2 regions of the Kitasatospora sp. NPDC098652 genome follow, and region 2 is predicted to be linked to the other one. Evidence: riboswitches for the same ligand, from Rfam matches in the RefSeq annotation. Region 2 holds a riboswitch; the other holds the start of a gene.

Region 1 (3,392 bases), on a different contig from region 2:
CCGGAGATGAACTGCTTGACGCCGTCCAGCACCCACTGGTCGCCGGCGCGCACGGCCCGGGTGGTGAGCGCGGCGGCGTCGGAGCCGGCGCCGGGCTCGGTGAGGCAGTAACTGCCCAACTGCTCGGCCGTGCAGAGCGCCGGCAGCCAGCGGGCACGCTGCGCCTCGGTCCCGTAGCGGTCCACCATCCAGCCGACCATGTTGTGGATGGACAGGTAGGCGGCGATCGACGGGCAGCCGGTCGCGAGCGCCTCGAAGGCGACCACCCCGTCCAGTCGGGAGAGTTCCGATCCGCCGACGTCCTCGCGCACGTACACACCGGCCAGGCCCACGTCCGCCGCCTTGCGCAGCACGTCGACCGGGAAGTGCTCGTCCCGGTCCCATGCCACCGCGTGCGGGGCGAGGTGCTCGTCGGCGAAGGCCCGGGTCGCCTCCGCGATGGCGCGCTGGTCGGCCGTCAGGTCACTTGCGTGCACCGTACTCATCCCATCGTCGGCATGGTGAAGCTCGCACCCTCCTTGACCCCGGAGGGCCAGCGCGAGGTGACGGTGCGGGTGCGGGTGTAGAAGCGGATCGAGTCCGGGCCGTGCTGGTTGAGGTCGCCGAAGCCGGAGCGCTTCCAGCCGCCGAAGGTGTGGTACGCGATCGGCACCGGGATCGGCACGTTGACCCCGACCATGCCGGTGTTCACCCGGCGGGCGAAGTCCCGGGCGGTGTCGCCGTCCCGGGTGTAGATGGCCACGCCGTTGCCGAACTCGTGCTCGCTCGGCAGCCGCAGCGCCTCCTCGTAGTCAGCGGCGCGGACCACGGTCAGGACCGGGCCGAAGATCTCCTCCCGGTAGATCCGCATGCCGGGGGTGACCCGGTCGAACAGCGAGGCGCCGAGGAAGTAGCCGTCCTCGTGGCCGGGAAGGCGGAAGTCCCTTCCATCCACGACGAGTTCGGCTCCCTCCCGGACTCCGAGATCCAGGTAGCCGCGGACCCGCGCCAGGGCGTCGCGGCCGACCAGCGGACCGAAGTCGGCCGCCGGGTCGTCCGAGCGGCCGACCTTCAAGGCGGCGATCCGCTCGACCAGCTTCGCCACCAGCGCGTCCGCGGTCTCCTCCCCGACCGGGACGGCGACCGAGATCGCCATGCAGCGTTCGCCGGCCGAGCCGTAGCCGGCGCCGACGAGGGCGTCGGCGGCCTGGTCGAGATCGGCATCCGGCATCACGATCATGTGGTTCTTCGCACCGCCGAAGCACTGGGCGCGCTTGCCGTGCGCTGCCGCGGTCGCGTAGACGTACTGGGCGATCGGGGTCGAGCCGACGAAGCCGAGCGCCTCGACCCGGGGGTCCTCCAGCAGCGTGCCCACGGCCTCCTTGTCGCCGTTGACGACGTTGAGCACGCCCGGGGGAAGCCCCGCTTCGAGGAAGAGCTCGGCCAGGCGCAGCGGCACCGAGGGGTCGCGCTCGGAGGGCTTGAGGACGAAGGCGTTGCCGCAGGCCAGCGCGGGCGCGGCCTTCCAGAGCGGGATCATCGCCGGGAAGTTGAACGGCGTGATGCCCGCGACCACGCCGAGTGGCTGGCGCATCGAGTAGACGTCGATGCCGGTGCCGGCGTTGTCGCTGAACTCGCCCTTCAACAGGTGCGGGATCCCGGCGGCGAACTCCACCACCTCCAGGCCGCGCTGGATGTCGCCGTGGGCGTCGGCCACGGTCTTGCCGTGCTCGGCGGAGAGCAGCCGGGCCAGGTCCTCCTTCTCCTGCTCGACCAGGTGCAGGAAGCGCAGCAGCACCCGCGCCCGCCGCTGCGGGTTCCAGGCGGCCCACTCGGGCTGGGCCTGCGCGGCGTCGGCGATCACCGCCTCGACCTCGGCCCGGTCGGCCAGCGGCACCCGGGCCTGCACCCGGCCGGTGTTGGGGTCGTACACGTCGCCGAACCGGCCGGACGTCCCGGCGACGCGCTTGCCGCCGACGAAATGGGTCAGTTCACGGACCATCGGTTCCTTCTCTCATCGTGGATGGGGAGAGGAGGAATGGAGAGACCGCCGCCACCGTCCGGGCGCACGGTCGTGCGCGCCTACGGCGGTCCGGCGATTGACGTCAGCGTCGGGGGAGCAGGTGTGCCCCGACGGTCAGCACGGCAGGGCAAGGGGCAGCGGAACGGGAAGGGCAGCCCGGAGTCATGCGTGTCGTCTCCATCCTCGTGGAAAACACGGACCACCCGCGGCCGGTATCCTGACTCCCGGATCCACGCCCGCCCCCAGGCCTTCCCGGCTGGCTGCCAGTGGCCGTCATCCACGAGGACGAACTCCCCGGTCACAGTGGCGGGACCGTGCCGGACTCACACCGGCTTCCCTGACACCGCGGACCTGCCATCGACCATATAGTCGGACGTCCTAGTAAGTCCAGAGGCCCGGGGCCCGAGGCGCGAGGCCTGCGGCGCGCCCTGCTGTCGTGACCTCCCCCGCGTCCCCCCGGGTCGCGTGTCAGGCCTGGTCGGAGGCGTCACCGTAGACGTTGTCGGGGCTGACCACCCGGGTGATGGCCCGGCCGAGCAGGGTGCTGGGGTTCTCGCCGTTCGAGGGGATGTCCGTGTTGAGCAGGATCACCATCGTCGCCTTCTGGGCGGGCAGGTAGACCGTCAGGCTCTGGTAGCCGGGCAGGGAGCCCGCGTGGCCGATCCACCCGTGGTTGATGTCGATGCCCAGCCCGTAGGCGTCGCCCGGCGCGCCGGTGGGCTGCGCGTCGAGGCGCTCCGCCTGGGTCTTCGGGGACAGTAGGCCGCCGGTCGCGACGTTCTCCGCCCAGGAGCGCATGTCGTCGAGGTCCGAGATCATCGCGCCGGCTGCCCAGCCCCAGCTCGGGTTGAAGTCCGTGGCGTCCGCCACCGTGCCGTCCGGCGTCATGTCGGTGTAGCCGTGGGCGTGCGGCAGCGGGAACTCCGCCGCCACCGGCAGGAAGGTGTGGTCCAGACCGCTCGGCCGCGTGATCAGGTCCCGGATCACGTCCCGCAAGGGGCGGTGGGTGACCTTCTCGACGACCAGGCCGAGCAGCACGGTGTTGGTGTTGGAGTAGTCGAACTGCGTGCCGGGCGGGAACTGGTTGGGATGCTCGAAAGCGATGTCGAGCAGCTCGTTCGGCGACCACTGGCGATGCGGCTCGGTCGTCAGCAGGTGCTGGAAACCCGCGTCCTTGCTGTAGGCGAACAGGCCGCTGCGCATGTCCGCGAGCTGACGCAGCGTGATGTGCTCTCCGTCGGGCACCCCGTCGACGTACCCGGAGATCGGGTCGTCCAGGCCGACCTCGCCGCGGTCGACGAGCTGGAGCAGCGCGGTGACGGTGAAGGTCTTGGTCTCGCTGCCGATCCGCATGTTGAGGTCGGTTCGCATCGGGGCGCAGTCGCTCGTG
Region 2 (3,392 bases):
TCCCCGGCCGGGTAATAGGCTGGAAGCGCCCAGCCCGTTACCGCAACGGTCCGGGCCCGTTACCGCAACCACTGGAAGGACCGCCGTGGAGCTCGCCTCGTACGCCGATCTCGCCGTTCGGCTGGTGAACACCGAGGAACCCGAGCGCGGCACCGACACGCTGACCTCGGTGGACGCCGTACGCGCCCTGTTCTCCGACTCCTCCCGCGCCGCCGCGCTGGCCGACGAGTCCGACGTGCCCCGGCTGCGGGCGGTGCGGACCAGGCTGCGCGGGGTGTTCGAGGCCGCCGCCGAGGGGGACGAGATCCGGTCCGTCGACCTGCTGAACAGCCTGCTGATGGAGTACCCCGTCAGCCCGCTGGTCTCCGGGCACGACTACCTGGACGACGCCGGCCGGCCGCGCTGGCACCTGCACCTGGCCGACAACTCGCCCACCGCCACGGCGCACTTCAGCGCCGTCGCCTGCATGGGCCTGGCCGTGCACCTCACCGAGCTGGGCGCCGACCGGCTCGGCATCTGCCAGGCCGCGCCGTGCCGCAACGCCTACCTGGACACCTCGACCAACCGCTCCCGCCGCTACTGCTCCGACCGCTGCGCGACCCGCGCCAACGTCGCCGCGTACCGGGCCCGCAAGCGCCAGGAGGCCGAGGCGGCGCACACCGCCGGGACGTAGCGGCGGCCTCAGGGCTCGTCGACGAAGACCCCGAACCGGCGGGCCAGGCCCGGCACCCGGGCCAGCCGGGGGCCGAGCAGCAGCCGCTCCAGTCCCCGGCCCGGCGCCAGCCAGGCCGGGCTCGGCCGCAGCCGCAGCAGCACCCGGCCGAGCACCAGCTCGTCCGGGACCGGGCCGTAGCTGCGGCTGTCGCTGTCCACCGGACGGTTGTCGGACAGCAGCCACCAGCCCTTCGGACGGCGCTCGGCGGCCCGCTTCACCACCAGCAGGTCCTGCTGGAACGGGTGCCGGAACAGCACCACCGCACCGGGCCGGATCGGCGCGCCGTAGCGGACCAGCAGCTGGTCGCCCTCGCGCAGGGTCGGGACCATCGACGGGCCCGAGACGTCCACCAGCCCGAACGGCACCGCGCCGCCCGGCCCGCCGCCCTGCGGCTCCGTGCTCCGCGTCATGGCTCCTCCTCCGGGGGACCGACCGCCCCCAGTCTGCCGTACGGACCGTCATCCGTTCGATGTCCGGACGACCCCGGTCACAGGTCCGTTCGATGTCCGGATTACCCCGGTTCCGGGTCCGTCTTTTGCCCTAGGCCCACCGCCCGGCCGCGAAACCCGGAGGCCGGAAGGGTAATCTCGGGCGCGGGAAGACGATCTAAGGAAGGACTCCCATGTTCTCTCGTCTGTTTGCACCGCGTGCCACTGCTCACGCCCACTGCGACCTGCCGTGCGGTGTCTACGACCCGGCCCAGGCCAAGCTGGAGGCCGAGTCGGTCAAGGCCACCCAGGAGAAGTACCAGGCCAACGAGGACCCGCACTTCCGCGCCCGCGCCATCATCATCAAGGAGCAGCGCGCCGAGGCCGTCAAGCACCACATCTCGGTGCTGTGGAGCGACTACTTCAAGGCCCCGCACTTCGAGAAGTACCCGCAGCTGCACCAGCTGATCAACGACACCCTGAAGGCCGCCTCGGCCGCCAAGGCGTCCACCGACCCGGCCACCGGCCAGGCCCTGCTGGACCTGATCGCCGAGGTCGACAAGATCTTCTGGGAGACCAAGCAGGCCTGAGCCTGACGCGTCGCCACCCGGCCGCCCCCGTCCGCACCGTCGGACGGGGGCGGTCGTGCGTTTCCCGGGCCGGTCCGGGTCTCCCAGGCCTGCCACCCCGGGAACGGATCCCGGTAAGGGTTGCCTGCCCTGAGTGGCTGTTATGCTGCCAGGGCGTCCGAGGGGGAAGTCCGGTGCGAATCCGGCGCTGACCCGCAACGGTGAGCACGGCCCGCGGTCCCGGGGCCGGGCCAGCCCGATCGCCCCCGGCCGCTGAACTCCCGACAACTCGCCGTGGACTGCGAGGGGAAGGCGCCCGGGCCCGCCCCCGACCGGCGCCCGCCCCGGCACACCCGCGGCCCGAGGCAAGGCGCGCCCGCACGTGAGTGACCCCGTTCGCCGAATACCGACCCTCCCGCTCGCCCTCGGCCTCGCCGCCGCCCTGCTGCTCTCGCTGGTCTGCGGAGTCGCGCTCGGCGCCTCCGGGATCGAACTCCCGGGCGTCCTGCGGCTGTTGGGCGCCGGGCTGACCGGCGGACGGCTGGACGCGAACGACGCGGCGGCGTACGCGATCGTCTGGGAGCTCCGGCTGCCGCGCACCCTGCTGGCCGCCGTGGTCGGCGGCGGGCTGGCCGCCACCGGGGTCGCCGTCCAGGCCCTGGTGCGCAACGCCCTCGCCGACCCCTTCGTGCTCGGCATCTCCTCCGGCGCCGCCGTCGGCGCCAACGCCGTCCTGCTGCTCGGCGCCTTCGCCTCGCTCGGGGTGTGGGCGATCTCGGTCTCCGCGTTCGGCTCCGCGCTGCTCGCCATGGCGCTGGTCTACCTCGCCGCCCGCACCGCGTACGGGCTCACCCCGCTGCGGCTGGTGCTCACCGGCACCGCGCTCTCCTACGGCTTCTCCGCCGTGACCACCCTGATGGTCTTCTCCGCCGACCACGCCGAGGCCGCCCGGGACGCCATGATGTGGCTGCTCGGCAGCCTCGGCGGCGCCACCTGGGGCTCGGTGCCGATCGCGGCCGGCACCGTACTGGCCGGACTGGCCTACCTGGCCTGCGCCGCCGGGCGGTTGGACGCGCTCGCGATGGGCGACGAGACCTCCGCCTCGCTCGGCGTCGACCCGGACCGGCTGCGCCGGGAACTGTTCGTGGTCACCGCCGCCGTCACCGGCACCGTGGTCGCCGTCAGCGGGGCGATCGGCTTCGTCGGACTGCTGATGCCGCACCTGGCCCGGATGCTGGTCGGCGCCGGGCACCGCCGGGTGCTGGTGATCGCGCCGCTCGCCGGCGCGCTGCTGCTGGTCTGGGTGGACATCGCCTCCCGCACCCTGCTGGCGCCCGCCGAACTGCCCGTCGGAGTGTTCACCGCGGTGCTCGGGGTGCCCGCCTTCCTGCTGATGATGCGCCGCCGCGGCCAGGCCTTCGGAGGCCGGCGATGACGGCGAAGACGGGCCCGACCCCTTCGACCGGCGCCGAGGACCTGCGCGTCGACGGCGTCTCGGTGGAACTGGCCGGCGCCCGGCTGGTCCACGAGGTGAGCCTGGCGGCCGCCGCCGGGCAGGTGGTCGGGCTGATCGGCCCGAACGGCAGCGGCAAGTCGACCCTGCTGCGCTGCGTCTACCGGGTGCTGCGCCCGGCCGGTGGGACCGTCCGGCTGGCCGGCGACGACCTGCACGCGCTCACC

Evidence for each region. A riboswitch is a leader RNA that binds a small molecule or an ion and turns the genes downstream of it on or off. The one in region 2 is predicted to bind cobalamin.
Region 1: linked by a shared signal. The riboswitch ahead of ACIQWA_RS39380 (CoA-acylating methylmalonate-semialdehyde dehydrogenase) and the one ahead of ACIQWA_RS12175 (FecCD family ABC transporter permease) in region 2 are both predicted to bind cobalamin.

The regions. Positions count from the first base shown of each region.
Region 1 covers NZ_JBIWAQ010000040.1:22,132-25,523, reverse strand. Annotated here, with positions in the region: gene ACIQWA_RS39385 (acyl-CoA dehydrogenase family protein) at 1-485, opposite strand, end outside; gene ACIQWA_RS39380 (CoA-acylating methylmalonate-semialdehyde dehydrogenase) at 482-1,981, opposite strand; cobalamin riboswitch at 2,192-2,383, opposite strand; gene ACIQWA_RS39375 (serine hydrolase domain-containing protein) at 2,471-3,392, opposite strand, start outside.
Region 2 covers NZ_JBIWAQ010000004.1:320,206-323,597, forward strand. Annotated here, with positions in the region: gene ACIQWA_RS12160 (CGNR zinc finger domain-containing protein) at 86-673, shown strand; gene sodX (nickel-type superoxide dismutase maturation protease) at 682-1,125, opposite strand; gene sodN (superoxide dismutase, Ni) at 1,338-1,733, shown strand; cobalamin riboswitch at 1,854-1,999, shown strand; gene ACIQWA_RS12175 (FecCD family ABC transporter permease) at 2,095-3,147, shown strand; gene ACIQWA_RS12180 (ABC transporter ATP-binding protein) at 3,144-3,392, shown strand, end outside.